DNA from 4 places in the Streptomyces sp. NPDC000594 genome. Region 3 is predicted to be linked to each of the others. Evidence: riboswitches for the same ligand, from Rfam matches in the RefSeq annotation. Region 3 holds a riboswitch; each other region holds the start of a gene.

Region 1 (7,531 bases), on a different contig from region 3:
CGGGGACGACCCGGAGATGCGGATCATCCCCTTCCGGGGGGAGTACTACGAACTGAGCGACCCCACCCGGGTGCGCGGGCTGGTCTATCCCGTGCCGGACCCGGCCTTCCCCTTCCTCGGGGTCCATCTGACCCATGGGATCGACGGCGGCGTCCATGTCGGGCCGAACGCGGTCCCCGCGGCCGCCCGGGAGGGATACCACCGAACCACCGTGCGCCCCCGGGAGCTGGCCCGGACCCTCGGCTGGCCCGGCACCTGGCGGATGGCGTCCCGGCACTGGCGGTACGGAGCGGGCGAGCTGCACCGCTCGCTGTCGAAGACCGCCTTCACCCAGGCGGTGCGGCGGCTGCTGCCCTCGGTGACCGAGCCCGATCTGCGGCCGGCCCCCTCGGGGGTACGGGCCCAGGCCGTGCTGCGGGACGGGAGCCTCGCCGACGACTTCCTGATCCAGGAGGCCCCCCGTACCGTCCATGTGCTGAACGCCCCGTCCCCGGCGGCGACCGCCTCGCTCCCGATCGGCCGGGAGGTGGCGGCCCGGGTGCTGCGACAGCTCTGACCTGCGGGGCCGCTCCGGACGACCAGCGGCACCGACCGGCGGCACCGGCACCCACCCACAAGGCACCGGATGCAAGGCACCGGGACAAGGCACGAGGCCTGCCGGGCCTGCCGGGCCTGCCGGGCCTGCCGGGCCTGCCGGGCCTGCCGGGCCTGCCGGGCCTGCCGCATGATCATGACGGCTCGCTCGCCCGCCCCCGTAGAATCGGAGGCACTGTGTCCGAGCTGAAGAACAACACCCCCGCACCCTCCGTCGCCGCGCCCGCCCGCGACCGGAGCCTGCCGCGCTTTCCCGGCGGCCCCGTCGCCGACCCTGCGGGCTCCCACCACGAGCGGCGCATCCGGAGCTTCCAGCCCCGGCGCAGCCGGGTGACCACCGGCCAGGGCGACGCCCTCCAGCGGCTCTGGCCCCTCTGGGGCATCGAGATCGACGGCCGGGACGGTCTCGATCTGCCGCGGCTCTTCGACGGGCTGCCCGTCGTGCTGGAGATCGGCTTCGGCATGGGCGAGGCCACGGCGCAGATGGCCGCCGCCGACCCCGGCACCGGCATCCTCGCCGTCGATGTCCACACCCCGGGCCAGGGCAATCTCCTCGGCCTCGCCGAGCGGAACGGTCTGTCCAATGTCCGCGTGGCCAACGGCGACGCGATCATCCTGCTGCGGGAGATGCTGCCGCCCGCCTCGCTGGACGGACTGCGGATCTACTTCCCGGACCCCTGGCCGAAGAAGCGGCACCACAAGCGGCGGCTGATCCAGACCGAGTTCCTGACCCTGGCCGCGGGAGCGCTGAAGCCGGGCGCGGTCCTGCACTGCGCGACCGACTGGGAGCCGTACGCCGAGCAGATGCTCGATGTCCTCTCCGCCCACCCCGACTTCGGGAACACCCAGGACGACGGGGGCTATGCGCCCCGGCCCGCCTTCCGGCCGCTGACCCGTTTCGAGGGCCAGGGCCTGAACAAGGGACATGTCGTGCACGATCTGCTGTTCCGCCGGGTGGAGGCCACGGCTCCGGACACCGTCTGAGCCCGCCCCGGGTCCGCCCCCGGTCCTCGCCCTCAGGCCCCGCCCCCAGGCCCCCATCGGGCCCTCCTCGGGCCCCTCGCGGGAAGTGCTTCGCCAGGTGTCGGTGCGCGTCGTTAGGGTCATTGGGTGCCCGAGCCGCTCCCGCACCACCCTCAGCCCAGCCCGACGGACCCCGAGCCCAGCGCCCGGGACCGCCGGGGCCCCGCCGTGCCCGCCCTCCGTCAGGAGCCGGTGTTCGACGCCGTACCCGAGCGGTCCCGCTGGCGCTATCAGCCCCGGCGGGCCTCCCGGCTCTGGCGCTCCAGAGCGATGCGGATCGGGGTCCTGGTCACCGCCCTCGCCCTGTGTGCGCTGGTGATCCTGGGGCTGGTGCGCAAGGAGACCGGCCACGAGGGGTTCCTCGTCGGTCTCGGCCTGGCAACCCTGCCGGTCCCGCTGCTGGTCACCGCCTTCCGCTGGCTGGACCGCGTCGAGCCGGCCCCCTGGCGGAACCTGATCTTCTCCTTCGCCTGGGGCGCCTTCGCCGCCGCCCTGATCGCGATCCTGGCCAACACCTTCGCGACCCGCTGGATAGCCACGGCCACCGCCGACCCCACCGGCGCCCACTCCCTCGGAGCCACGGTCGTCGCCCCGATCGTGGAGGAGAGCGCCAAGGCGGTGGCCATCGCCCTGCTCTTCTTCTTCCGCCGCAAGGAGTTCACCGGGGTGGTCGACGGCGTGGTCGTCGCCGGGCTCACCGCCACCGGCTTCGCCTTCACCGAGAACATCCTCTATCTGGGCAACGCCTTCGGCGAGGACCAGGCCCTGGGCTACTCCGGCCTGCCGGCGCTGACCGCGGCGACCTTCTTCGTACGGGTGGTGATGTCCCCGTTCGCCCATCCGCTCTTCACCGTCCTCGCCGGGATCGGCTTCGGCCTGGCCGCCACCGCCCCGCGCCACCGCAGGGCCCGCCGGATCCTGCCGCCGCTCGTCGGGGTGCTGCTCGCGATGGGGACCCACGCCCTGTGGAACGGCTCCGCCTCGTACTTCGGACCGCTCGGCTTCTACGCGGTGTACGGGATGTTCATGGTGCCCTCCTTCGCCCTGCTGACCTGGCTGGCGATCCGGTCCCGGCAGAACGAGCTGCGCACGATAGCCGCCGAGCTGCCGAAGTACGCCATCGCCGGATGGCTGGCCCCGGCGGAGCCGCAGGCGCTGTCCTCGATGAAGGCGCGCACGATGGCGCAGGGCGTGGCCCGGCACGCGCACGGCCCGGCGGCGGCCCACGCGGTCTCCGAGTACCAGCGGTTCGCGACCTCGCTGGCCTTTCTGCGGCACCGGGCGGAGCGGGGCACGGCGGGGCCGGACTTCACCGCCCGTGAGCAGGAGCTGCTGCACCACATGTGGCAGCGGAAGGCGGTGGCGGCACCCGCCCTGACCTATGCCGCGCGGGCGACGGGCCGGGTACTGGTCCCGCCGCCGCACCGGGACTACGAGACCTACAACCCGTACCGCGTCTGACTCGCCCACGGCCGGAAGCCGGGAGCCGGGAGCCGGAAAAGGGACCGGCGGCCCTGGCATCGGGGGGTGTGCACCAGGGCCGCCGGGGATCAGGGCGCGGCAGACCGACGACGCGGGTACGGGCGGGCGTCCGGGCATCGGGCCACGGGGGATCAGCGCGGGAAGAGCGCGGAAAAGAAGGGGAGCGGGGGTCCCGGTGGATACCGGGACCCCCGCGGAGATCAGGGGTTGAGGCCCTGGGCGCGCAGCCAGGCCATCGGGTCGACGGCCGCGCCGCCCCCGGTCTTGACCTCCAGGTGGAGGTGGTCCCCGCTGACATTGCCGGTCGCGCCGACGATGCCGATCGTCTGGCCCGCGCTCACCTGCTGGCCGGCGCTCACCGACATGGAGTGGAGGTGTGCGTAGAGGATCTCGGTGCCGTCGGGCAGCTTGAGCAGGATGCGGTAGCCGTACGGGCCCGCCCAGCCGGCCGCCGTGACCGTGCCGGTGCCGACGGCCTTGACCGGGGTACCCCGCTGGGCCGCGAAGTCCAGGCCGGTGTGCTGGCCCGAGGACCACATGGAGCCGGACTGACCGTAGGTGGCGGTGATCGTGTACGAGGAGGTGGGCAGCGCGAAGGCCTTGGCGAGCTTGGCCCGGCGCTCGGCCTCCTCCTTGGCCTTCCTCTCCCGCTCGGCCTTCTTCTTCTGCTCGGCCTTGGCCTTGGCCTCGGCCTTCTTCTTCTCCTCGGCCTTGCGCTCGGCAGCCTGCTCGGCCTTCTTGGCGTCGGCGGCGGCCTTCACCGCGGCGTCCCGCTCGGCGGCGGCGCGGGCGGCGTCGTCGGCGCTCGACTGCTGGTCGTCGGCCTGCGCCAGGATCCGGGAGCGCAGCGCCTCGGCGGCCGTCTGGCTGTCGGCCTGCTGGGCCGCGAGGCCCATCGCGGCGTAGGAGGCGTTCTCGTCGACGACCTCGGAGGAATCGTCGGAGCCCGGCATGAGCGAGCCCACATCGGGAAGGGATATGGAGACGGCGGGCTTGTTCTGCGCGGTGGCGATGCCACCCGCGCCGACCGCGGCGATCACGCCGACACCGAGCACCGTGGAGCTGCGGGCGAAACCGCCGCGCTGCTTCATCACACGATGGCGGTGACGACCGCGGACCGGGTGAACCGTTTCCTCAGTGGGGTTCCAGACACCGGGGGACGGAGCCGCCCCCTCGTCGCTGAAGACGCCGGGCCTGAAAGGCGTTTCCGGGGCAGGGCTGTTGGACGCCACCGAGGCGTGCTCCTTTCCTTCCTTCTCGCCTACCGGGTTAGCTGACGGGTTCGGAGCAGGAAGGTCTCCTACGGGCACCCTCCACCGCGGACAGCATGGTGGAAGAAGTCCGATTCACCCCAAAAGGTGGTTCCCCGGTTCCCTTGCGGGATTCGGCGCGTGCGCACGGCGCCGTCCTGACGACGGCTGGGACGACCGCGCTGCGTTATCGAACGTTAATAGACACGCGGACCGTATTCCAAGTTGTTCCGGTCGATCTTTAATCTCTTTGCCATCCACTTACCCCGACATATGAGGGCGGAATCGGGCGACTTGAACGACCGTCGGGACGGATCACATATCTGACGGTTTATCAATTGTTATCGGAGAGGTGTCCATCGGCTACGGAGCGTGCGTCTCCTTATGTCGCCTTCACCTCGCCGGGGCCGGGCGGACCGTCGTCGGTCGTCCTGCGGGTGGCCCCGAACCGCCGCCCGGTCCGCTGCTCCTCCGGCGGCCGGGCGACCGCGAGCAGCGCCATGTCGTCCGTGGCACCGCCCCCCGTATGCCGCCGCACATCGTCCAGGAGTTCGTCCAGCAGCTCCCCCGGACCCGGGAAGACCCGCCCCGCCAGCCGCGCGGCCGGATCGTAGAAACGCCCCGTCCCGTCCCGGGCCTCGGAGAGCCCGTCGGTGAAGAGAAAGAGGGTCGCCCCCGCCGGCAGCGGATACTCCTCGGCCCGGTCCGGCCAGGAGCCCAGCTCGACCATGCCCAGCGGCAGCGCCGCCTCGCTCGGTTCGAGCACATCCAGCGCCCCGTCGCCATGGAGCATCAGCGGCTCCGGATGACCCCGGTTGACCAGCCGGACGATCCCCGCGCCCCGGGGGATCTCGGCGAGGACCGCGGTGGTGAACGCCTCGACGGCGTCCAGCGTCTCCCGCCGCTGCGCCTCCCGGATCAGCGCCCGCTCCAGCCGCCCGGTCACCCCCTCCAGGGTGCCCTCCTGCTCGGCCGCCTCCCGGAACGCCCCGATCGCGACCGCGACCGCCTCCACCGCCCCGAGCCCCTTGCCCCGGACGTCGCCGACCACCAGCCGGACCCCGTACGGGGTGTCCTGGACGGCGAAGAGATCACCGCCGACGAAGGCGTCGGCGAGCGCCGCCTCGTACCGCGCGGCGATCCGCAGCCCACCGATCCGTTCGGCGGGGGTGGGCAGCACCGCGCGCTGCGCCGTCTCGGCGATCACCCGCGCGGAGGCCAGCTGTTCGCTGCCGCGCTGGATCACCCGGTTGATCAGCAGGGCGAGGCCGGAGACCGTGATCACGGTGACGAATTCGGTGTACGTGGTCGGCTCGTCCGCCGTGCCATTGGTGGAGTGGAGCGCGACCATCCCGACGGTCGCCACGACACCGGTCAGCAGGGTGGCCCGGAAGGAGAAGAACGGGGCGGCGATCAGCGGCGCCGCGGTGAAGATCGGGGCGGCCGTGTAGCGGGGCGGGGTGAGCAGGTCGAAGACGGTGCCGACCACGATCATCAGCGCGGGCAGCATCCGGACGAAGCGGCGACCGCCGCCGTCTCGCTCCTGCTCGGGCTGGGTCAAGGGGGCTCTCCTGTACCGGGGCACCGGTCCGCCGACCGCCGCGGACACGGTGACCGCGCCCTCTTCAGGCTGGCCGCAATCGGCGGGCGGGGCGAGCCACCACCGGCCAAGTGGGCGAGCGCCGCCACCCGGGCACCCGAACCCGGAAACGACCGTGGCCCGGCACTTCTGAACGAAGTGCCGGGCCACGGTCTCAGTAGCGGGGACAGGATTTGAACCTGCGACCTCTGGGTTATGAGCCCAGCGAGCTACCGAGCTGCTCCACCCCGCGTCGGTAAACCCAACTCTACGCCATGCGGAGCAAGATCCACTCCATTTTCGGGCGCGGGATGCGATCACTTTCAAAAATCGTGCGCGGGAGGGGTTCCGGGCGGCCGACCTGGTCCCGTTTGATCGGTTCTGCCCCCATTCATCGGGGCGGAGCGGACAGCGGGAGCCGGCGGCGGGAGCGGGCCGCCCGGACCGGACAGGGTCGTCACCCCGGGCGGAACAGGGTCGTCACCCGCCGTCGGTGAGGTTCCGCTCGGCGTACACGACCATCGCGTCGCGGACGAAGACCGCCGTACCGGCGCCGTACCGGTCGTAGTGCGCGGCGAAGCGATCGTCCCCGACATACAGCTCGCCCAGACCGAGGAAACGGTCCTTCGAGGGCGTCTCCATCGCCGACAGCCAGATGAACTGCCGATGGGCGAGCCGCTGCACCTCGTCACTGTCGACGGCGAGACCCCCGGCCAGGGCCCGGCCGAAGCCCTCGGCGATCGAGGTCTGCTCCTCGTGGTACTCGCGCCGCTGGGTGTCGTTCAGCGAACGCCACCACTGGTCACCGCGCTGGTACGCCTCCCGGCCCCAGCGTTCGGTCACCTCCTGTTCGTACCGTGCGTGGTCGAAACCGTCCAGTACGTCCTCGGGCATGAGGTCCTCTCCTCTCTCGATCTTGTGGAGAGTGGTCCGCACCGAGGCGATCTGCCGTCCCACGCGGTCGCGCTCCAGCTCCAGCAGCCGCAGATGGGTCCGGAGGGCGGCGCCGGTGTCCCGCTCCCCCTCCAGCACATCGGCGATGGCCGGCAGCCCGAGCCCCAGCTCACGCAGGAGCAGGATGCGCTGAAGCCGCAGCAGGGCCTCCGGCCCGTAGTAGCGATAGCCGTTGCGCCCCACCCGGGTCGGGGGCAGCAGCCCCAGATCCCCGTAATGCCGCAAGGTCCTGCTCGTCGTCCCGGCACGCCGGGCGATCTCCTGGATCGACCACTCCATGCCCGAAACGGTAGAAGTTGACGTTACGTAAAGGTCAACCCGGAATCCCCGGGACATCCACGGCGGGGGGCGGAAACGCGCCCGGGGCACCCGAAGGTGCCCCGGCGAGGGGCCCGGGTCCGTCCCCGGGCGGCGTTCGGTCAGGGGTCCGGAGCACCTCCGGACCCGGGGGTACTACGGCTGGACGGCGCCCGCGAGGCCCGCGACCGGGTCGGTGAGCACGGCGAGCTGGTCGGTGGCGGGGGCGGCCAGCTGGTTGGGCACATCCGTGACGGCACCCAGCTGCTGGAGCTGGCTCAGGTCGTTGACGCCGGTCAGCAGCTGCTCCACGGCGGATCCATGCGGGTTGGGAGCGGGCGGGGCGGGGGTG
Region 2 (7,531 bases), on a different contig from region 3:
CACCCGTGAGTGCGACGCCGTCGATCTGGCGCTGACCGTCCTCGGCGGCGGTGAGTCGTCCCGGCTGCACAACCGCCTGGTCCGCCGCGACCAGACGGCCGTCGCCGCCGGGTTCGGCCTGCTGCGGCTGGCCGGCGCGCCCTCGCTGGGCTGGCTGGATGTGAAGACCTCCACCGGTGTCGAGGTGGAGCGGATCGAGTCCGCCGTCGACGACGAGCTGGCCCGGTTCGCCGAGGACGGTCCGACCCCCGAGGAGCTGGAGCGCGCCCAGGCCCAGCTGGAGCGGGAGTGGCTGGACCGGCTCTCCACCGTCGCCGGCCGCGCCGACGAACTCTGCCGGTACGCGGTCCTCTTCGGCGACCCCCAGCTCGCGCTGACCGCCGTCGACCGCATCCTCGATGTCACCGCCGACGAGGTGCGGGCCGTCGCCGCCGCCCGGCTGCGCCCCGACAACCGCGCGGTGCTGGTGTACGAGCCGCTGGCCGCCGACGCCGCCGACGCCGCCACCGGGAACGACGCGAACGACCAGAACGACGCGACCACCGAGCACGCAGAAGGGGCGGGCCAGTGACCGACGCCGAGCCGCTGACCACCATGGACTTCCACCCCCGGCCCGAGGCGGGGCAGCCGAGCCCCTGGGCCTTCCCCGCGCCCGAGCGCGGCGGCCTCGACAACGGGCTGACCGTGCTCCGCTGCCACCGCCCCGGTCAGCAGGTGGTGGCCGTCGACATCCTGGTCGACGCCCCGCTCGACGCGGAGCCGGAGGGCCTTGACGGCATCGCCACGATCATGTCCCGGGCGCTCTCCGAGGGCACCGACAAGCGCTCCGCCGAGGAGTTCGCCGCCGAGCTGGAGCGGTGCGGCGCGACCCTCGACGCCCATGCCGACCACCCGGGTGTGCGGGTCTCCCTGGAGGTCCCGGTCTCCCGGCTGGCCAAGGCGCTCGGCCTGGTCGCCGAGGCGCTGCGGGCCCCCGCCTTCCTCGACGGGGAGATCGAGCGGCTGGTGCGCAACCGGCTGGACGAGATCCCCCATGAGCTGGCCAACCCCTCCCGCCGCGCCGCCAAGGAGCTGTTCCGGGAGCTGTTCCCGGCCACGCACCGGATGTCGCGGCCCCGGCAGGGCACCGAGGAGACCGTCGCCCGGATCGACGCGGCGGGCGTACGCGCCTTCTTCGAGGCCCATGTCCGCCCCGCCACCGCCACCGCGGTCGTCGTCGGCGATCTGACCGGTGTCGACCTGGACGCCGTGCTCGCCGAGACCCTGGGCGAGTGGACGGGCGACTCCCGCGACCCCCGCCCCGTACCGCCGACCACCGCGGACGACACCGGCCGGGTGGTCGTCGTCGACCGTCCCGGGGCGGTCCAGACCCAGCTGCTCATCGGCCGGATCGGGCCGGACCGGCACGACCGGGTCTGGGCGGCGCAGGTGCTGGGCTCGTACTGCCTCGGCGGCACCCTCACCTCCCGGCTCGACCGGGTGCTGCGCGAGGAGAAGGGCTACACCTACGGCGTCCGCGCCTTCGGCCAGGTGCTGCGGTCCGCGCCGGACGGCACGGGCGCCTCGCTGCTCGCCATCAGCGGCTCGGTGGACACGCCCAACACCGGTCCGGCCCTGGCGGATCTGTGGCAGGTGCTGCGGGTGCTGGCGGCCGAAGGGCTGACCGACGCCGAGCGGGACACCGCCGTACAGAACCTCGTCGGTGTCGCACCGCTGAAGTTCGAGACCGCGGCGGCCGTCGCGGGCACCCTGGCGGACCAGGTCGAGCAGCATCTGCCCGACGACTACCAGGCCACCCTGTACGCACGGCTCGCCGCGACCGGCACCGTGGAGGCGACCGCCGCCGTGGTCAGCGCCTTCCCGGTGGACCGGCTGGTCACGGTGCTCGTCGGGGACGCGGCGCAGATCGTGGAGCCCGTCAAGGCCCTGGGCATCGGCGAGGTCACCGTGGTGACCGGCTGACCTTCCCCCGGGAAGGCCCGATCGGGCCGGCCGGAGCCCTGGTGTCCACTCCCACCAGGGCTCCGGTCATTTTTCGTGGCGTCTGTCCGCTTTTGAGGGAATGTCATGGGGAACTCGCCTGTCTGTGGTGTGGCATACCCAACAAAATCCGCCGTCTGTTTGGCGAACCGAAGGCGCCGCCCGTAGCGTCAGTGCGGCTGTTCGCCTGCTGTACGCCGCATCCGCGGCACGGACAGTCATCGCCGAATCCCCCATGGGTGTGAGCCCGGGGGAGCCGGGGACCCACCGTCCCCAGGGGTGAATCGGACGCCTTCGCTCCGTGCGGAGGGGCCCGTAGGAGACCTTCCTGCTCCGAACCCGTCAGCTAACCCGGTAGGCGAGAAGGAAGGAAAGGATCAGCCTCTACATGGCGTTGACCCGCTCCACCGGGAAACACCGTGCCCCGAGCCGTGCGAAGCGCCGCGGCGCGAGCATCGCCGGTGCCGCCACGCTCGCCACCACAGGGGTCTGCGGCGCCCTCGCCACCCCGGCCTTCGCCGTGGCGGACGACGTCTCCAAGGCGCCCGCCACCGCCGAGGACACCGGCACCTTCATGATCCTGGCCGCCGACGCGGAGGCCGACTCCCTCGCCGACGAGGTCAACGACCAGGCCCTCACCCAGAAGCGCGAGGCCATCGCCCGCGAGGAGGCCGTCAAGGAGGCCCGCCGCAAGGCCGAGGCCCGTGAGCGGGAAGCCCGTGAGGAGCGTGAGCGCGCCGCCCGTGAGGCCGAGCGCGAGCGGCTGATGAAGACCTACACCTCACCGGTGGCCGGGTCCCATGTCTCCACCGGCTACCAGACCGGCGGCGCCTACTGGTCCTCCGGCAGCCACTCCGGCATCGACTTCCACGCCTCCGAGGGCACCGCCGTGGTCTCCGTGGGCGCGGGCACCGTGGTCGAGGCCGGCTGGGGCGGCGCCTACGGCAACAATGTCGTGATCCGGATGAACGACGGCTCGTACACCCAGTACGGCCATCTGCTGGCCGTCCAGGTCACCGCCGGACAGAGCGTGATGCCGGGTCAGCAGATCGGCCTCGCGGGCTCCACCGGCAACTCCACCGGCGCGCACCTCCACTTCGAGGCCCGCAGCGGCGCCGAGTACGGCTCCGATGTGGACCCCGTCGCCTATCTGCGCTCCCATGGGGTCGGCATCTGACACCCCGCCCCCCAGAAGTCTCACCGAGAGCCCCCGGCGCCTGGAATCCACCCAGTGCCGGGGGCTCTCGGCGTACTGGCCGGAAGAGAGCGGCTTCGCACCCGGCTCCACGGGGAAGGGCGGTCCGCTGCAATAGAGTCGCCGGGCGCGCGGCACACGGGCCGCGCACCCGGGGTGCCCGACGACCCCGGGGGAGTGCAGCGGATCCCAGCGGAGGTTCGGTCATGCGCGTCCCGGCGCACTCGGTCTGCACGGCGATCCGCGACGACATCGTCTCCGGGGTCTTCCCGCGCGGCGGCCGGCTCACCGAGGAACAGCTCGCCCGCCGGTACGGGGTCTCCCGCATCCCGGTCCGTGAGGCCCTGCGCACCCTGGAGGCCGAGGGGTTCGTGGTGATCCGCCGGCATGCCGGGACCCGGGTCGCCGAGCCCACCGCGCAGGAGGCGGCCGATCTGCTGGAGGCGCGGATGCTGCTGGAGCCACTGGGCGCGGCCCGGGCGGCCCGGCGGCGCACCGAGGCGCATCTGCGGGTGCTGCGCGGGCTGGTACGGCTGGGGCAGGAGCGGGTCCGCCGGGACCAGGGCGAGGATCTGCGGGCGCTGGGCGGCTGGTTCCATCAGACGCTGGCCCAGGCGTCGGCCAGCCCGGGGCTGATCGCGCTGCTCACGCAGTTGCGGCACAAGATCGCGTGGATGTACGCCGTGGAGCAGCCGGCCGAGCCGGCGGTGTGCTGGGCGGAGCACGGGGCGATCCTGGACGCGGTGGTGCGCGGCGACGCGGAGCGGGCGCGGGAGCTGACCGCGCTCCATGCCGAGCGCGGCGCCCGGGCGCACCGGCTGCGGCTGCCCCAGCCACCGGGCCCGCCGCACCGCCCGTACCGCCGTCCGCCCCGGCTGGCGACGGCCCCCCGCTGAACCCGGGTGAGCCCCGCTGAGCCCCCGGGTGCCTGCTTGCTTGAGTGCTTGAGTGCTTGAGTGCCTGAGCCCGGCGCCGGGGGCGGCGGGGGCGGGAAGCCGCGGCCACCGGCGGCCCGGCACATGCGAAAAGCCGCGGGCTCTCCTTGGTCGGGGGAAGAGTCCGCGGCTTGTTCCGCCGGCCCCTGAGGGCGGCCGTCTACGAGGCCCGTCGGAACGGGCCGGGGGTGCGGCCCGTGGGTACGGGCCGGGGGAGCGCCGGACGGGGGCGCTCCGGTGCCGGGTGGGGGGGAGAACCGGCACCGGGACCGGGCCCGGGAGACCCCGGGCCGCGCGGCCGGCGGTCAGACCGTCTCCGGCAGCTCCTCCAGGCCCTCCGCGACCAGCTTGGCCAGCCGGTCCAGCGCACCGTCCGCACCCTCGGCGTCCGAGGTCAGCACGATCTCCTCGCCGCCCCGGGCGCCCAGCCCGAGCACCGCGAGCATGGAGGCGGCGTTGACCGGGTTGCCGTCGGCCTTGGCGATCGTCACGGGGACGCCGGACGCGGCGGCGGCACGGACGAAGAGAGAGGCGGGTCGGGCGTGCAGGCCCTCGGCCCAGCCGACGGTGACGCGGCGCTCAGCCATGGTGGTGTCCTTCGGGGGGAAATGGGTTGTCTAGACCAGTGTGCCACGGTACGGGACGCTCCCCGTCCCGCCCCGCGCGCCCGGCGGACGCGCCGCCCGGCCCCGGGCCGCCGCCACCCGGCCCCGCTCCCCGGGGCCGACCGTCCCGACCTCGTCCTTTCTTCCCCGTCCACCCGGCGATCACCCTCCTCGGGACTCCGTGACCGCCGGTCGCGCCGTACTCTTTCGCCATGCGGACCCGGCCGGAACAGACCTATCCCGACCACTGGGAGGCCGATGTGGTGCTGCGCGACGGCGGCACCGCGCGCATCCGGCCGATCACCCCCGACGACGCCGGGCGGCTGGTCAGCTTCTATGAACAGGTCTCGGACGAGTCGAAGTACTACCGCTTCTTCGCCCCGTACCCCCGGCTCACCGCCAAGGACGTCCACCGCTTCACCCATCACGACTACGTGGACCGGGTGGGGCTCGCCGTGACGGTGGGCGGGGAGATCATCGCGACCGTCCGCTACGACCGTATCGACGAGCGCGGACGGCCCGCCTCCGCCCCCGCCGACCAGGGGGAGGTCGCCTTCCTGGTGCAGGACGCGCACCAGGGGCGCGGCGTCGCCTCCGCCCTCCTCGAACACATCGCGGCCGTCGCCCGGGAGCGCGATATCCGGCGGTTCGCGGCCGAGGTGCTGCCCGCCAACAGCAAGATGATCAAGGTGTTCCGGGATGCCGGCTACACCCAGAAGCGCAGCTTCGAGGACGGCTCCGTCCATCTCACCCTGGACCTGGAGCCCACCGAGAAGTCCCTCGCCGTCCAGCGCGCCCGGGAGCAGCGGGCCGAGGCCCGCTCCGTCCAGCGGCTGCTCGCACCCGGTTCGGTGGCCGTCATCGGCACCGGACGCACCTCCGGCAATCTGGGCCGTACCGTCCTGCGCAACCTCCGTGACTCCGGCTACACCGGCCGCCTCTACGCGGTGAACCGGGCGTTCCCCGACGGCTGGCCCGAGGTGGAGGGGGTGCCCGCCTTCCGCTCCGTGGCCGAGATCGCCGCCGCGACCGGCTCCACGGTGGATCTCGCCGTGGTCGCGGTGCCCGCCGAGCGGGTGCCCGAGGTGGTCACGGACTGCGGTGAACACGGGGTGCGCGGACTGGTCGTGCTCTCCGCCGGATACGCCGAGAGCGGCGTCGACGGCCGGCTGCGCCAGCGGGAACTCGTCCGCCGGGCCCGCTCGTACGGGATGCGCATCATCGGCCCCAACTCGTTCGGGATCATCAGCACCGCGGAAACGGTACGCCTCAACGCCTCGCTCGCCCCCCGCTCGCCCGCCCGGGGACGGATCGGCCTCTTCACCCAGTCCGGGGCGATCGGTATCGCCCTCCTGTCGGAGCTGCACCGCCGGGGCGCCGGGCTCTCCTCCTTCATCTCCTCCGGCAACCGCGCCGATGTCTCCGGCAACGACTTCCTCCAGTACTGGTACGACGACCCCGACACCGATGTGGCCCTGCTCTATCTGGAGTCCATCGGCAACCCGCGCAAGTTCACCCGGCTCGCTCGGCGCACCGCCGCGGTGAAGCCGGTCGTCGTGGTCAAGGGCGCCCGGCACAGCGGGAGCGAGCCGCCGGGGCACGCGGTGCCGGTCACCCGTATCCCGGACGCGGCGGTCGGGGCGCTGCTGCGGCAGGCGGGTGTGATCCGGGTCGACACGGTCACCGAGCTGATCGACGCGGGGGTGCTGCTCGCCGGGCAGCCGCTGCCCGCCGGGCCGAGGGTGGCGATCCTCGGCAACTCCGAGTCGCTGGGGCTGCTCACCTATGACGCCTGTCTGGCGGAGGGGCTGCGTCCGCAGCCGCCGCTGGATCTGACCACCGAGGCCACCCCGGCGGACTTCCGGGCCGCGCTGAGCCGGGCCCTCGCCGACGAGGGGTGCGACGCTGTTGTGGTGACCGCGATCCCCTGGGTCGGTGACCACGGCGGTACGGAGTCGGGCGACGGCGAGGTCCTGGCGCGGGCGCTGCGCGCGGCGGTCGCGGAGACGGGGCCAGGGGCGGCGACAGGGACGGCGGGTACGCGGGCGGGCACGGGCCGCGCCAAGCCCGTGGCGGTGGTCCATGTGGAGCTGGGCGGCCTGGCGGAGGCACTCGCGGCGGTACGGGCCACCGCGCCCCCGCCGGAATCCGCGCCCGCACCGGAGCCGGGCCCGGCGACCGTACCGACCGCCACTCCCACCAGCCCTGCCAGCCCGGGAACCCTCGGGGCGCACGAGGCACCTGGGGCCCCCGGGGCCACGGAAACCTCCAGAACGACCCCTGAGGCCCCCGAGCCCCAGGGACTCACGGGGACCTCTGCGACCCCAGAGATCACAAGGACCACAGAAAACACCGAGGCCACCGGTACCACCGGCACCACCGGTACCACCGGCGTACCGGCGGACCCCGCCCCCGACCCCGCCCCCGACCGCGCCCGGATCCCCGCCTACCCCGCCCCCGACCGCGCCGTCCGCGCCCTCTCCCAGGCCGTGCGCTACGCCCGCTGGCGCCGCCAGGCCGCCGACCCCGGCAAGGTCCCCGAGTACGAGGACATCGACGAGACCGGCGCCGCCGCCCTGATCGAGCGGCTCCTCACCGACGGCGACAGCGGCACCCTCCCCGCCACCGACGCCCATGCCCTCCTCGCCCACTACGGCATCCCCGTACGGACCGCGCTCCCCGCCCCCGACCCCGACGAGGCCGTCTCGGCCGCCCGCCGCCTCGGCTACCCCGTCGCCCTCAAGACCACCGCCCCCCATCTGCGCCACCGCCCCGACCTCGGCGGCGTCCGGCTCGACCTCGCCGACGAGCCCCAG
Region 3 (7,205 bases):
GCTCCAGCTGGAGTACGCGGCGCCGGAACGGGACATCTCGCTCTATATCAACGCGCCCGGCGGCTCCCTGGACGCCGTGATGGCGATCCATGACACCCTCCAGGCGATCACCTGCACGGTGGAGACCGTCTGTGTCGGGCAGGTCGCGGGCGCCGCCGCGCTGCTGCTCGCGGCGGGCGCCCCGGGCCGGCGGCTGATGCTGCCCACCGCGCGGATCACCCTGCGACAGCCCTCCCTCGCGGAGCCGCTGCACGGACAGCCGTCCGATCTGGAGATCCATACGGCCGAACTGCTGCGGCAGCGCGGCACGTTCACCGCGCTCCTCGCCCGGTACACCGGCCGCGACCCGGAGCGGGTGACCGCCGAGCTGGAACGGCCGAGGCATCTCACAGCGGCCCAGGCGCTGGAGTACGGCCTGGTCGACCAGGTGATCCGGACCCGTGGGGCCGGTGCGCGGGGGGCGGCGAGCGCATGATTCCGAGGCAGCCGCCCCTGCCCGCGCTCACCCGGGCCGAGGGGGAACTGATCGACGCCTATCTCAGCGCCGCCGATCTGCTCGGGCGGATCAATCCGGCGCGCGCCACCCATACCTATGGCGCGCTCCGCGCCGCCCAGGCGCTCGTGAGCCAGGCGACCGCGCTGCGCGAGGCGCTCGATCTGATGCATCGGCGCGGGGAGAGCGAAGTGCACGCCGCGACGCTCGCGAGGGCGCTCAGGGTGCTCGACGGGGAGCGCAGAACACTGCGGGTTTCCCTACCACCACCCCAAGCTCCCTGACCATCCCTCCGCAGGGGGTCAACCGCCATGTGGGTACCAGTGCCAGTAGCCCGAATGATGTACGCGAGGGCGCCGCCCCGGCTACGGTCGAGTTGCGGAACCGTCCACCGAATAAGCGGAATATCTTATTCCTCCGCAGGTGCGGGCATGCTCACCTCTCGTGAGCCGGACCACAGAGGGCCGCTGTCCACCTGAACGGACCAAGGGTGGCAAACCTCACATATAGCCTTTTCCGCTCGGAATTTGATCGGGTTGTGGGTCAAGATCCCTGGGACGACAAGCCCCCGTCACCTCGGCGGGGCGGTCCGGGCGGACGCCGAGTCCTGCCGCTGTCCCGGGCTCTGGTCGACAGGAGTGCTTCGGCAGGAGTGGAGGACCCAAGCAGTACGGGACGCACGGACCCACCGTCCGGACGTTCCTTGGGGTGAAGCCGCACCGCGGCCGGGAAACTTCGTCCACCCGAACCCGACAGGTCACCCTTCACAGGCGGATGACGAAGGGTTGCGCATGAGTGCGCAGAACACCGTCCCGTTCCTGTTGAGCCGGGCGGGGGCCGTGTCGGCCCTCACCCTCGCCGCGGTCGGCGGATCGCTTCTGGTGCCGGGAGGCACCCCGGAGGCACAGGCCGCGACCACCCACGCGAACAAGGCGCTCAAGGTGGCGGCCTCGAAGAAGGGAGCGCCCTACCGCTATGGCGCGGCCGGGCCGAGCCGCTTCGACTGTTCAGGGCTGACGCTCTACTCGTACAAGAAGGCGGGCAAGAAGCTGCCGCGCACCGCGCAGCAGCAGTACAACAAGAGCCGCAAGATCTCCTCTTCCTCCCGCAAGGCCGGTGACCTGGTCTTCTTCCACTCGCGGGGGTACGTCTACCACGTGGGCATCTACGCCGGTAAGGGGAAGATCTGGCACTCTCCGAAGCGGGGGTCCTGGGTGAAGCTGGACAAGATCTGGACCAAGAACGTGCGCTACGGCCGGGTGTCCTGAGGGACCGTCCGTCATCGCCCGACGGGCGAGGGCGGACCGGAGGAACCGGCGGCGGCCGCCCGCTCCGGTGGGGTACGGGCCCCCGCCGGAGCCGTCGCACCCGCCGGAGTCCTGGCCCCCGCCGGAGCCGTGGCCTCCACCGTGGCCAGCGCGTCGGCGATCTGCCGCCCGGTCAGATCCGCACGGGCCGTCAGCCGCAGCCGGGAGATGCCGTCCGGCACCGAAGGGGGCCTGAAGCAGCCGACGGCGAGCCCCTCGGCCCGACAGCGGGCCGCCCAGGCGACCGCCTCACCGGCCGACGGCGCCCGGACCGACACCACGGCGGCGTCCGGGCGCCGGGCGGTGAAGCCACGCTCCGTCAGTCCCCGGTGCAGCGCGAGCGCATGGGCGCGGACCCGGCCGGCCAGCTCCGGGCGGGCCCGCAGCCGCTCCAGCGCGGCGAGCGCGGCACCGGTGGCGGCCGGGGCGAGCCCGGTGTCGAAGACAAAGCTCCGGGCCGTGTTCACCAGATGGTCGATCACCCGGGCGGGGCCCAGGACCGCGCCGCCCTGGCTGCCCAGCGCCTTGGAGAGCGTCACGGTGGCGACCACCCCCGGCTGCCCCGCGAGACCCGTCGCCCACAGGGCGCCCCGGCCGCCGTCGCCCAGCACCCCGAGCCCATGGGCGTCGTCCACCAGCAGGGCGGCGCCCCGCGCACGGCAGATCCGGGCGAGGTCGGCGAGCGGGGCCGCGTCGCCGTCCACCGAGAAGACCGCGTCACTGACGACCAGGGAGCGCTCGGTGGGCCCCGCGCCGTTCAGGGCCTCCCGTACCGCGTCCACATCGGCGTGCGGCGTGATCACCGTACGGGCGCGGGAGAGCCGGCAGCCGTCGACGATCGACGCGTGATTGGCGGCATCCGACACCAGCAGGGAGTCCCGGCCGGTGAGCGCGGTGACGGCGGCGAGATTGGCCGCATAGCCGGAGGAGAACACCAGGGCCGCCTCGAAGCCGCAGAACGCGGCGAGTTCCCGCTCCAACGCGGCGTGGAGCGCGGTGCTGCCGCTCACCAGCCGGGAGCCGGTCGCCCCGGCCCCCCAGCGGCGGGCCGCGTCGGCCGCCGCGCCGGTGACGGCGGGGTCCCGGGCGAGTCCGAGATAGTCGTTCCCCGCGAGATCCAGCGGGCCGGCGCCGGCCTCCCTCGGCCGCAGGGTCCGGACCAGACCGGCCCGTTCCCTCAGCCGGGCCGCGTCGCCGAGCCACCCGAAGGGGTCCGGACCCGTCGAAGGGGCCGGGCCCGGCCGTGCGGGATCCTCGTCCGGGCCTGGCGCGGAACACACTTCCCTGTTCATGGTCCCCAGACCCTAACGGCGCCGGGCACCTGGGGGGATGTGTCCATGCGCACACCTCGCCGCGGGGTCTGTTGTGGAGTTCCGCCTTTCCCCCGGCCCGCTCCGTGCGTCAGGATCGGCGCCATGGACCTGCTGAAGACGCTGGTGGAGAAGGGGCTGCGGCGCGAGCTGCCGACCCGCGACGAGGCACTCGCCGTACTGGCGACCTCCGATGACGAACTGCTCGACGTCGTCGCCGCGGCGGGCAGTGTGCGCCGCCAGTGGTTCGGACGGCGGGTGAAACTCAACTATCTGGTCAATCTGAAGTCCGGGCTCTGCCCCGAGGACTGCAACTACTGCTCGCAGCGGCTCGGGTCGAAGGCGGAGATCCTCAAGTACACCTGGCTGAAGCCGGAGGAGGCGTCGAAGGCGGCGGCGGCCGGAGTGGCGGGCGGCGCCAAGCGCGTCTGCCTGGTCGCCAGCGGACGCGGCCCCACCGACCGCGATGTCGACCGGGTCTCCCGGACCATCGAGGCCATCAAGGAGGAGAACGAGGAGGTGGAGGTCTGCGCCTGTCTGGGACTGCTCTCGGACGGACAGGCCGAGCGGCTGCGGGAGGCCGGCGCCGACGCGTACAACCACAACCTCAACACCTCCGAGGCCACCTATGGCGCCATCACCACCACCCACACCTACGCGGACCGTGTCGACACCGTCCAGAAGGCCCACGCCGCCGGTCTCTCGGCCTGCTCGGGCCTGATCGCCGGGATGGGCGAGAGCGACAAGGACCTGGTCGACGTGGTCTTCGCGCTGCGGGAGCTGGACCCGGACTCCGTTCCGGTGAACTTCCTGATCCCCTTCGAGGGCACCCCGCTGGCCAAGGAGTGGAACCTCACCCCGCAGCGGTGCCTGCGGATCCTGGCGATGGTGCGGTTCGTCTGCCCGGATGTGGAGGTACGGCTCGCGGGCGGGCGCGAGGTGCATCTGCGCACCCTCCAGCCGCTCGCGCTGCACCTGGTGAACTCCATCTTCCTCGGCGACTATCTGACCAGCGAGGGCCAGGCGGGCAAGGCCGATCTGGACATGATCGCGGACGCGGGCTTCGAGGTGGAGGGCACGGACACCACCACCCTCCCGGAGCACCGGACGGACGCGGCGGCCGGTGGCTGCGGTTCGGTCTGCGGCGACGGGAACGGGACCGGGGCCGGGGGCTGTGCGGAGCCCGCCACGGCGAACGGTACGGAGACCCCCACCCCGAAGACCCCGGCCCCGAAGACCCCTGCCTCGACGAACCCGGCTTCGACGAACCCGGCCTCGAACGGCGCCGACAGCGGCGGGAGCGCGGCGGTGGCGGGAGGCCCCCGTACCGACCTGGTGACCGTACGGCGCCGGGGCGCGGGCACGGAGCTGGCGCCCAATGCCTGAGGCGCCGCCGCTCTCCCCCGGAGAGCTGCTCGCCCTGGACCGGGCCCATGTCTGGCATCCGTACGGCCCCATGCCGGGCCGGGTGGACCCACTGGTGGTGGAGTCGGCGTCGGGGGTACGGCTGCGGCTGGCCGAGCCGGTCCACGGCAGCCGGGAGCTGATCGACGGGATGGCCTCCTGGTGGTCGGCGATCCATGGCTACAACCACCCCGTCCTCAACGAGGCGGCCCGGGGCCAGCTGGACCGGATGAGCCATGTGATGTTCGGCGGGCTCACCCATGAGCCCGCCGTCCGGCTGGCGACCCGGCTGGTGGAGATCACCCCGGAGCCGCTGCGCCATGTCTTCCTCAGCGACTCCGGCTCGGTGGCGGTGGAGGTCGCGGTGAAGATGTGCCTCCAGTACTGGCGCTCCCGGGGCAACCCCGCCAAGCGGCGCCTGCTGACCTGGCGCGGCGGCTATCACGGGGACACCTGGCAGCCGATGGCGGTCTGCGACCCCGACGGCGGGATGCACCATCTGTGGTCGGGGTCGCTGCCCCGGCAGGTGTTCGCCGACGCGCCTCCCGAGGAGTACGACGAGGGGTACGCGGAGCGGCTGCGGGAGCTGATCGCCCGGCACGCGCACGAGCTGGCGGCGGTGATCGTCGAGCCGGTGGTGCAGGGGGCGGGCGGGATGCGCTTCCACTCCCCCGCGTATCTGCGGGTGCTGCGGGAGGCGTGCGACGCCCATGAGGTGCTGCTGGTACTGGACGAGATCGCGACCGGCTTCGGCCGCACCGGGACCCTCTTCGCGGCGGACTCGGCCGGGGTCGCCCCGGATGTGATGTGTCTGGGCAAGGCGCTGACCGGCGGCTATCTCTCCATGGCGGCGACCCTGTGCACCTCGGAGGTGGCGGCGGGCATCTCGCGCGGCGAGGTGCCGGTGCTCGCCCACGGGCCCACCTTCATGGCCAATCCACTGGCGGCGGCGGTGGCCGGAGCCTCGATCGGGCTGCTCCTCGACCAGGACTGGCAGCAGGAGGTCAAGCGGCTGGAGACCGGGCTCCGGGCGGGGCTCGCGGAGGCGGTGGAGCTGCCGGGGGTACGGGATGTCCGGGTCCTCGGCGGGATCGGGGTCATCCAGCTCGACCACCCGGTCGACATGGCGGCGGCCACGGAGGCGGCGGTCCGTGCGGGGGTCTGGCTGCGGCCGTTCCGGGACCTGGTCTACGCGATGCCGCCCTATGTGACCGACGACGAGGATCTGGCGCGGATCTGCGCGGGGATGCGCGCGGCGGCGACCGCGGGCTGAGGCACGGGCCGAGGTCGCGGGCCGCCGGGGCCGGGTGCCCACGGCGGCCGGGGGGATCTTCCCCGACAGGGAACGAGAAACGGGAAAGGCAGGAACAGCGTGTCCGTCATCGTGGTCTCGGGTACCGGGACCGAGATCGGGAAGACCGTCGTGACCGCCGGGCTGGTCGCGCTGGCGGCCGGCCTGCGGGTGGCCGTGGTCAAGCCCGCGCAGACCGGGGTCGCCGAGGGGGAGCCCGGCGATCTGGCCGAGGTACGGCGGCTCGGCGGCCCGGCGCACGGTCTGGAGCTGGCGCGCTTTCCCGAGCCGCTGGCCCCCGCGACCGCCGCGCGGCGGGCCGGGCGGACCGCTCCAGGTGCCGAGGAGATCGCGGACCGGGTGGCGGCGCTGGCCGGGGAGTACGACCTGGTGCTGGTCGAGGGGGCGGGCGGGCTGCTGGTCCGCTTCGACGACCGGGGCACCACCCTCGCCGATGTCGCCCGGCTGCTGGCCGCCCCCGTGCTGGTGGTGGCCCCCGCCGGGCTCGGCACGCTCAACGCGGTGGCACTGACCGGCGAGGCGCTGCGGGCCCGGGGGGTCGACCAGCTGGGCGTGGTCGTCGGCAGCTGGCCGGCCGCCCCGGACCTCGCGGCCCGCTGCAATCTGCTGGACCTCCCCGAGGTGGCGGGGGCGCCGCTGCTGGGCGCCGTCCCGGAGGGCGCGGGCCGGCTCTCCCCGGCCGATTTCCGCGCCCGCGCGCCCCGCTGGTTCGCCCCCCGCCTGGGCGGCACCTGGGACGCCACCGCCTTCACCGGCGCCGCGCGGCCCGAGCCCCTGGTGGCGGCCGAAGCGGTCGGCGCCCTGGCACGGTAGGCCGCGCGGCGCCGCCCGGCCGACGACCGGGCCCGGGGGCCGGGGCACGCCGGGCCCGGGCGGGCGCGACCTAGGGTGGACCCATGCGCGCACGACTCAGCGAGATCGTCTTCGACTGTCATGACCCGGCCCTGCTGGTCCGCTTCTGGGCGGCGCTGTTCGGGGGCGACCCGGTGGACCGGAGCCCCGGCTGGTCCTTCGTGGACCCGCCGGACGGGGTGCGGATCGCCTTTCAGCGGGTGCCGGAGGGAAAGGCCGGGAAGAACCGGCTGCATCTGGATCTGGAGGCCGGGGATCTCGCGGCGGCGACGGCGCGGGCGGTGGCGCTCGGGGCCTCGCCGGTCGGAGCGGTGGTCTCCGACCCCCAGGGGGACTTCCAGGTGCTCCACGACCCGGAGGGCAATGAGTTCTGCTTCGTCCTCCCGGCCTGACCCGCCCCCGGCCTGACCCGCCCCCGGTCTGACCCGCCCCTGATCCGCCCCCGGCCCGGCCGGGACCCGGCCGGTGACACCACCCCGCCCGGGGCGCACCACGGGGGAAAACCGCTGGTCGGCCCAGGAAGCGGC
Region 4 (7,531 bases), on a different contig from region 3:
AGCCCGTGCCCCGTCCGCACCCGGCCCCGCCCGGCCCGGCCGGTGGCGGCCCCCGCGGCTCAGCCGGTGGCGACCAGCCGCTCGCGCAGCCGCTCCCGGGTCGCGGGTGAGAGCCCCAGGCCCCGGGTGAGATAGCCCTCCACCCCGCCCCAGGCCTGATCCATCGCGTCGAACGCGGTCCGCAGATACTCGATCCGCGCGTCGAAGAGCGGGCTCAGCAGCTCCATCACCTCCGGGGAGAGCGCGGCGGGGGAGGAGTCCCGGCGGCGCACCCGGTAGCGCCGGTGCGGATCGTTGGACTTGAGGTAGTCCTCCTCGATCGCCTCCCGCTCCACCCCCACGGCGAGCAGCGTCACCGCTATGGAGAGCCCCGCGCGGTCCTTGCCCGCCGCGCAGTGCATCAGCGCGGGCGTGCTGTCGTCCGCGAGGGAGTGCAGCAGCCCGCTGTGCTCCCCGGTGCGCTCCACCACCATCTCCCGATAGGAATCGGCCATCCGCCGGGCACCCTTGCCGTCGGCCAGGATCGAGCGCAGCAGCGGGAGATCGCCTTCGCGGATCATCCTCCAGAACTCGGCCCCGGCGGCCGGGTCGCTCAGCGGTATGGAGACGTTCCGCACCCCCGGCAGGTCCACATCCGGACCCTCCAGCCGTACATCGGCGGCATTGCGGAAGTCGAAGACGGTGTGCAGCCCCAGCGTGGCCAGAAAGGCGGCGTCGGCCTCGGTGGCATGGGCCAGATGGCCACTGCGGAAGAGCCGCCCGTACCGCACCCGCCCACCGTCCGAGGTCGGCAGCCCGCCGACATCGCGGAAGTTCCGTACCCCGGTCAGTTCGGGCTCGGTGGACGGGACCCGCGGCAGCTGCTGCGTCACAAAGTCTCCTCAGGTCACAGCCGTCGGCGCTGGTCGCCGACGGTGGCGCTTTCCGACGATACGGCACCCACCGGGCCCGGCCGCGGCCGGCGAGGGCCCGTTGCGCGACACCCCCGGCCGTCGGATGATGTGCGGACCTGTGCGGACCTGTGAGTATCTGCGGATGCTGCGACAGACGAGGGGTCGGGATGATCGAGACCGTCGGTAACGGGCGCACCTGGGTTCTCTCCGGACCCACCAGCAGTTACGCCCTCCATCTCACCGACCGCGACGAACTGCTGCATCTGCACTGGGGGCCGCGGATCGGCGGAGCGGACGCCCGCGAGCTGGCGGCCGACCCCCTGCCCCCCTACCGGCCCTTCGAATCCCCGCTGGACGGCCATGAGGAGTACCCGGTGGAGGGCGGCCCGCGCTTCGTCCGGCCCGCGCTCTCCGTCCGTACCCCCGAGGTGCGCGGCACCGAGTGGAGCTTCACCGGGGCCACCACCGACGGCGACGAGCTGCGGCTCGGCTTCACCGACCCGGTGCACCGGCTGGATCTCACCCTGCACCACCGGATGCGGGACGACTTCGATGTCATCGAGCGCTGGGTCACCGTCGCCCACCGGGACGGGGACGACGGCCCGGACGCCGGGTCCCGTACGGGAAAATCCCCCGGGGAGCCCGTCGAGCTGCTGCGGGCCGACTCCGCCACCTGGACCCTGCCCGCCCGGGACGCCTGGCGGCTCAGCCGGCTGCACGGCCGCTGGGCCGCCGAGTCCCGGCTGGTCCGCACCCCCCTCGGCCCCGGCGAACAGCTGATCGGCAGCCGCCGGGGCCATACCGGCCATCAGCAGCTGCCCTGGGTGGCGCTGGACGCCGAGGGCGCCACCGAGGAACACGGCGAGGTCTACGGCTGCGCCCTGGCCTGGTCCGGCTCCTGGCGCATCGCCGTCCAGCTGCTGCCCGACGGACAGGTACAGATCACCGGCGGTGCCGGACATGACGACTCGGGCCTGCTGAGCCTGGCCCCGGGGGCCGGCTGGACCTCGCCCGTCTTCGCCGGGGTGTGGAGCCCCGGCGGCTTCGGCGGCGCCAGCCGTACCTGGCACGCCTGGCAGCTCGCCCATGTCGTCCCGCGCGCGGACGAGGTCCGCCCCGTCCTCTACAACTCCTGGGAGGCCACCGGCTTCGACATCTCCGCCGATCAGCAGCGCGCCCTGGCCCGGCGGGCCGCCGCCCTCGGCGTGGAGCTGTTCGTGGTCGACGACGCCTGGTTCGGCCGGCGTACCAGCGACCGTTCCGGGCTCGGCGACTGGACCCCGAACGAGGAGCGCTTCCCCGGCGGCCTGAAGCCGCTCGCCGACGATGTGCACGCGCTCGGGATGCGGTTCGGGATCTGGGTGGAGCCGGAGATGGTCAACCCGGACAGCGATCTCTACCGCGCCCACCCCGAGTGGGTGCAGCACCACCCCGGGCGCAGCCGCACCGAACTCCGCAACCAGCTGGTGCTGAACGCCGCCCGCCCCGATGTCCGGCGCCATCTGTGGGAGACCCTGGACACCCTGCTCCGCAGCGCCCCCGTCGACTATGTGAAGTGGGACTTCAACCGCTGCTTCACCGACCCGGGCTGGCCCGGCGACCCCTATCCGCAGCGGCTCTGGGTGGAACATGTCGAGGCCCTGTACGAGCTGCTCGACCGGTTGCGCGCCGCCCATCCGGCGGTCGCCTTCGAGTCCTGCTCGGGCGGGGGCGGCCGGATCGACCTCGGGATCCTCTCCCGTACCGATCAGGTGTGGACCTCCGACAACACCGATCCGCTGGACCGGCTGGCGATCCAGCACGGCTTCGGCCAGATCCACCCCGCGCGGGTGATGGCCGCCTGGGTCACCGACAGCCCCAACACCCAGCTCAACGGGCGGCGCAGTTCCCTCCGCTTCCGCTTTGTCAGTGCCATGGCCGGGGTGCTCGGCATCGGTGGCCGGCTCACCGACTGGAGCGAGGAGGAGCTGGCCGAGGCGCGCGGCTGGGTCGAGCTGTACAAGGAGATCCGTCCCCTGGTGCAGCACGGCGAGCTGTACCGGCTGCGCCCGCCGGGCGGCGGGCTGAGCGCCGTGCAGTACACCCGGGGCGACGAGACCGTGGTGCTCGCCTGGCTCCAGGCGCAGCACTACGGCGAACGCCCGCCGAGGCTGCGGCTGCGGGCCCTGGACCCGGCGGCCGGATATGTCCGGGAGGACACCGGGGCCGAACATCGGGGGGCGGTCCTGCTCCACCAGGGCATCCACACCGGGCTGACCGGCGATCTGGATGCGACGGTCATCCGTCTGCGCCGTCAGTAGGTCATAAAAAGCCACCTATGACCGAATTGGGCACCAAGAGGGATTGCGCAGCATCTGTCCCTCTATGGCGGACTGTTGGTGAGCAGGATCATAGTGGTGACCGTCCGTGCCCTGTGGCGGCCAGTCAACTCGGGACCGCGCCCTGGAGTTGTCCGAGACCGCTCCACAGAGGGTGACGGGCAGGACGGCCGGTTGGTTTCGGTGGATCATCGTCCTGAAGCGGAGTGGCTTGTTCCGGTCCGCTCGGCTCGTCTACGGTCACGGCCGTCCGGACGGATCGCCGAATCCTGCCACCGACCGGATCCCATCGGACAGCACCGTGTGGCAGGAGCGGGGGACCCAGGTAGTACGCCGGACGCATGGACGCGGACGGCTCGGGGTGAAGCCGCGCAACAGCGCGGCCGGGCAGCTCCAGCCCGAACCCGACAGCTCACCTCGCAGGCGCCGGAGAGGAAAAGCGCCATGCCCCAGAAGGGGAAGCACCGCCGTCCCAAGAGCCATGCCCTCACCCGGGGATTCGTCGCCGCGGGTACCGGAGGGGCGGCTCTCGCCCTGCCGCTGATCGGTGCCACCGGCGCCCACGCGGCCCCCGCCGCGCCCTCGGCCGTCACCGCCCAGGCCGTGCCCGCCGCCACCCCCGCCACCCAGGCGGCTGCCCCCGCCGCCGCCGAGGAGCGGGCCACCTACCGGGTCGTCGCCGGGGACCATCTGTCGAAGATCGCCGCGGACCGGGAGATCCGGGGCGGCTGGGAGCGGCTCTACGCCGACAACCGCGAGGCCGTCGGCGGCGACCCGTCGCTGATCCACCCCGGTCTCGAACTGACCCTGACCTCCGGCGACAGCCGTGCGCAGGGCGGGACCGACCGGAAGAGCACCCCGGCCGCCGCCCCGGCCCCGGCTTCCGGCGGCAACGGCCCCGCCGCCACCTCCGTGCGCGAGGCCGCCCCGGCCGCGCCCGAGGCGCCCGCCGCCCCCGTCGCGCCCGAGGCCCCCGCTGCCCGCGTCGCGACCGAGACCCCCGCCGCCGAGCCCGCGCCGGCCACCGGCGCCTGGACCACCCCGCTGGCCTCCGGCGGAGTCACCACCGCCTACCGCGCCACCGGCTCCATGTGGTCCAGCGGCTACCACACCGGTGTCGACTTCTCCGCGCCCAGCGGCACCCCTGTCCGCTCCGTCGGCCCCGGCACCGTCGTCTCCGCCGGGGTGAACGGCGCCTACGGCAATGAGGTCGTCGTCCAGCACGCCGACGGCCACTACTCGCAGTACGCCCATCTCTCCGCCCTCTCCGTCAGCGCCGGGGAGACCGTCACCGGCGGACAGCAGATCGGCCTCGTGGGCTCCACCGGCAACTCCAGCGGACCCCACCTCCACCTGGAGATCCGCACCGGCACCGGCTACGGCTCGGACGTCGACCCGGTCGCCTATCTGCGCGGGCACGGCGTCGCCCTCTGATCCACCCCCCTCCGGGACCCGGTGCACCCCCCCCGCACCGGGCCCCGGGACCGCTTCCCCGTACCGCCGCCCGGTGCGGGGAAGCGTCGTTCCCGCCCTATTCCCCCCGCGCGGAAAATCGGGCGGTGGTAAAGATCACGCCGCGTCAACCCCTCCTTACGGTCGCGTAGGTCACATCCGTGAGGTCAGGATGGTGCCTCGTGGCAGACGATTCGAGAACAGGAACCATGGGCGGAATCGGGTCGTACGCGGCGATCGGTGACAGCTTCACCGAGGGCGTCGGCGACCCCGGCCCGAACGACACCTTCATCGGCTGGGCGGACCGCTTCGCGGCACTCCTCGCCGACCGCGTACCGGAGCACGACTTCCGGTACGCCAACCTCGCGGTACGCGGACGGCTCCTCGACCAGATCGTGGCGGAGCAGGTGCCCCGGGCCAAGGCCCTCGCACCCGACCTGGTCTCCTTCTGCGCCGGCGGCAATGACATCATCCGCCCCGGCAGCGACCCCGACGATGTCGCCGAACGCTTCGAGCGGGCCGTCGCCGAACTGAACGACGCCGTGGGCACCGTGCTGGTGACCACCGGCTTCGACACCCGGGGGGTGCCGGTCCTGCGCCATCTGCGCGGCAAGGTCGCCACCTACACCGCGCATGTCCGGGCCATCGCCGACCGCTACGACTGCCCCGTGCTCGACCTCTGGTCGCTCCGGTCGGTCCAGGACCGGCGGGCCTGGGACACCGACCGGCTCCATCTCTCCCCCGAGGGCCACACCCGGGTCGCGCTGCGCGCCGCCCAGGTACTCGGGCTGCCGGTCCCCGCCGAGCCCGACCGGCCCTGGCCGCCGCTGCCGCCGCAGACCACCCTGGAGGTCCGCCGCGACGACATCCACTGGGCGCGCGAGCATCTGGCGCCCTGGATCGGACGGCGGCTGCGCGGGGTCAGCTCGGGTGACACCGTCGAGGCGAAGCGCCCGGACCTCCTTCCGCTCTGACCGTCCGCTCCGCCCGCACCACCAGCGGCAGCGACCGGCCGGGCAGCGGCTTCTCCGGGATCCCCGGGGCCCATGCCCCGGGGGCCGGGATCCGCTCCAGCACACCCCCGGCGAACACGTCGTACAGCGGCAGCGACTCCAGATGGACATAGCCGATATGGCAGTCGCAGACCGCGCGCGGACAGCCCCGGGGGCCCAGCGCCCGCCGGAAGGAGCCGTCGTACAGATTCCCCAGCTCCTCCGGGACGAAGTGGCAGCGGCGCACCGTCCCGTCCCCGTCCACCGAGATCACCGAGGTGCCGGTACGGCAGGGCAGCCCCGCCGAGCGGTGCGGATCGCGGCTGTAGGGGAAGAGCGGGTCGAGCGCGGTCCACCGGTCCGCCTCGGCGTCGGTGTAGCTATGGCCCTCCGCCGCGTTCACCCAGAGATAGACCTGGGCGGGGAGATCGGCGCGGAGCCTGCGGGCCTGCTCCAGATGGCCGGGGAGCCCGACCGTGCCCACACTGAACCGCACCCCGAGCGCGGTCAGCTCCCGGCACCGCCCGAGGAAGCGGTCGTACGGGGTCTGGCCCGGGTGGAAGGTGCACCACAGGGCCAGCGTCCGAGGGTCGGCCTCGGCCAGCCACTCCGTACGACAGCTCAGATTGGTCTGGATCGCCACCCGCCGCACCTGCGGCAGCCGGGACAGCTCCACCATCGCCCGCCGGTACCAGGACCGCACGAGCCCCTCCCCCCAGGGGGTGAAGAGCACCGACAGCCCCTCCTCGGGAGGCCGCCCCGCCACCCAGCCGGTGAACCGCTCCAGCGCCGCCCGGTCCGCCCGCAGCTGTGCGGTGCTGTCCCGCCGCTTGGCGAAGGGGCAGTACGGACAGTCGTAGTCGCACGAGGCCAGCGGCCCCCGGTACAGCAGGGTCAGCCCCGACGCGCCGCTCACTTCGCCTCGTATCCGGCCATCAGCGCCCGCACGGCGGGCGAGAACAGCTCGGGGCCGAGCGCGTCGGAGTGCGCCAGCCCCTCCGGGCTCAGCCGCAGCACCCCGGCGGGGGCGTCCGGGTCCAGCCAGCCCCGCGCGGTGAACCGCTCCAGCTCGGCGGCGAAGTCGTCCCCCGCCTCCGCGCCGAAACGCTCCCGGTAGCCGGCGGTCGCCAGGCCCTCGGCCTGGAGCAGCGACTGGAGCAGATGGCGGCGGCGCGCGTCGTCCCCCCGGGGGTCCAGCACATAGCCGATCTCCGCCCGGTCGAACTCCTCCGTCGCCGTATAGGTGTCGATGATCCCCCGTATCTCGGTCATGTTCACCGCGTAGTCGAAGGAGTAGTGGTGGGTGGCGGTGTACGAGCGGGCCCCGCAGCCCAGCCCGATCATGCCGTCGGTCTGGCAGGCGTAGTCGTCCGGCCCCTGCGGCGGCGCGTCCGTACGGCGGAACATCCGCATCGACGTCTGCTCGTACCCCCGCTCCCGCAGATGGTCACGGCCCTGCCGGTAGAGCGCCAGCCGCTGGGTGTCCCAGGCGGCCTCGCCGTCGGCCTCGGTGCCCTCCCGCCGGCCCAGCGCGGTCAGCGGGCGCTTGTAGAGGGGGTACAGATACAGCTCCTCCGGACGCCAGGCGAGCGCCGCGTCCAGGGAACGGCGCCAGCTCTCCGGGGTCTGCCCGTCGATGCCGTAGATCAGATCGATATTGAGGACCGGGGTCCCGGCGTCCCGGATCCGGCCCAGCGCCGCCTCCACCTCGGCCCGGCGCTGGGGGCGCACCGCCGCCCGGGCCTCCGTCCCGTCGAAGGTCTGCACCCCGATGCTGAGCCGGGTCGCGCCCCGCTCGGCCAGCACCGCCAGCCGGTCCCGGGTCGCGGTCGCGGGCGAGGTCTCGACCGAGAACGGAACGGCCCGCAGATCCACC

What was found. A riboswitch is a leader RNA that binds a small molecule or an ion and turns the genes downstream of it on or off. The one in region 3 is predicted to bind cyclic di-AMP.
Region 1: another riboswitch for cyclic di-AMP. It lies ahead of ABT354_RS34385 (M23 family metallopeptidase); the one in region 3 lies ahead of ABT354_RS35590 (C40 family peptidase).
Region 2: another riboswitch for cyclic di-AMP. It lies ahead of ABT354_RS20725 (M23 family metallopeptidase); the one in region 3 lies ahead of ABT354_RS35590 (C40 family peptidase).
Region 4: another riboswitch for cyclic di-AMP. It lies ahead of ABT354_RS10955 (LysM peptidoglycan-binding domain-containing M23 family metallopeptidase); the one in region 3 lies ahead of ABT354_RS35590 (C40 family peptidase).

What each region holds. Positions count from the first base shown of each region.
Region 1 covers NZ_JBEPCY010000044.1:6,727-14,257, forward strand. Annotated here, with positions in the region: gene lhgD (L-2-hydroxyglutarate dehydrogenase) at 1-556, shown strand, start outside; gene trmB (tRNA (guanosine(46)-N7)-methyltransferase TrmB) at 772-1,578, shown strand; gene ABT354_RS34380 (PrsW family intramembrane metalloprotease) at 1,705-3,078, shown strand; gene ABT354_RS34385 (M23 family metallopeptidase) at 3,300-4,331, opposite strand; cyclic di-AMP (ydaO/yuaA leader) riboswitch at 4,343-4,499, opposite strand; gene ABT354_RS34390 (PP2C family protein-serine/threonine phosphatase) at 4,732-5,910, opposite strand; tRNA gene ABT354_RS34395 (tRNA-Met) at 6,108-6,181, opposite strand; gene ABT354_RS34400 (MerR family transcriptional regulator) at 6,409-7,161, opposite strand; gene ABT354_RS34405 (hypothetical protein) at 7,336-7,531, opposite strand, start outside.
Region 2 covers NZ_JBEPCY010000014.1:90,070-97,600, reverse strand. Annotated here, with positions in the region: gene ABT354_RS20735 (M16 family metallopeptidase) at 1-571, shown strand, start outside; gene ABT354_RS20730 (M16 family metallopeptidase) at 595-1,962, shown strand; cyclic di-AMP (ydaO/yuaA leader) riboswitch at 2,193-2,355, shown strand; gene ABT354_RS20725 (M23 family metallopeptidase) at 2,369-3,157, shown strand; gene ABT354_RS20720 (GntR family transcriptional regulator) at 3,382-4,071, shown strand; gene ABT354_RS20715 (HPr family phosphocarrier protein) at 4,416-4,697, opposite strand; gene ABT354_RS20710 (GNAT family N-acetyltransferase) at 4,928-7,531, shown strand, end outside.
Region 3 covers NZ_JBEPCY010000049.1:7,765-14,969, reverse strand. Annotated here, with positions in the region: gene ABT354_RS35600 (ATP-dependent Clp protease proteolytic subunit) at 1-475, shown strand, start outside; gene ABT354_RS35595 (hypothetical protein) at 472-777, shown strand; cyclic di-AMP (ydaO/yuaA leader) riboswitch at 1,123-1,281, shown strand; gene ABT354_RS35590 (C40 family peptidase) at 1,285-1,761, shown strand; gene ABT354_RS35585 (8-amino-7-oxononanoate synthase) at 1,773-3,092, opposite strand; gene bioB (biotin synthase BioB) at 3,216-4,496, shown strand; gene ABT354_RS35575 (adenosylmethionine--8-amino-7-oxononanoate transaminase) at 4,489-5,787, shown strand; gene bioD (dethiobiotin synthase) at 5,887-6,639, shown strand; gene ABT354_RS35565 (VOC family protein) at 6,723-7,070, shown strand.
Region 4 covers NZ_JBEPCY010000005.1:391,111-398,641, forward strand. Annotated here, with positions in the region: gene ABT354_RS10945 (tyrosine-protein phosphatase) at 60-872, opposite strand; gene ABT354_RS10950 (alpha-galactosidase) at 1,061-3,193, shown strand; cyclic di-AMP (ydaO/yuaA leader) riboswitch at 3,462-3,652, shown strand; gene ABT354_RS10955 (LysM peptidoglycan-binding domain-containing M23 family metallopeptidase) at 3,656-4,645, shown strand; gene ABT354_RS10960 (SGNH/GDSL hydrolase family protein) at 4,873-5,637, shown strand; gene ABT354_RS10965 (STM4011 family radical SAM protein) at 5,585-6,571, opposite strand; gene ABT354_RS10970 (STM4012 family radical SAM protein) at 6,568-7,531, opposite strand, start outside.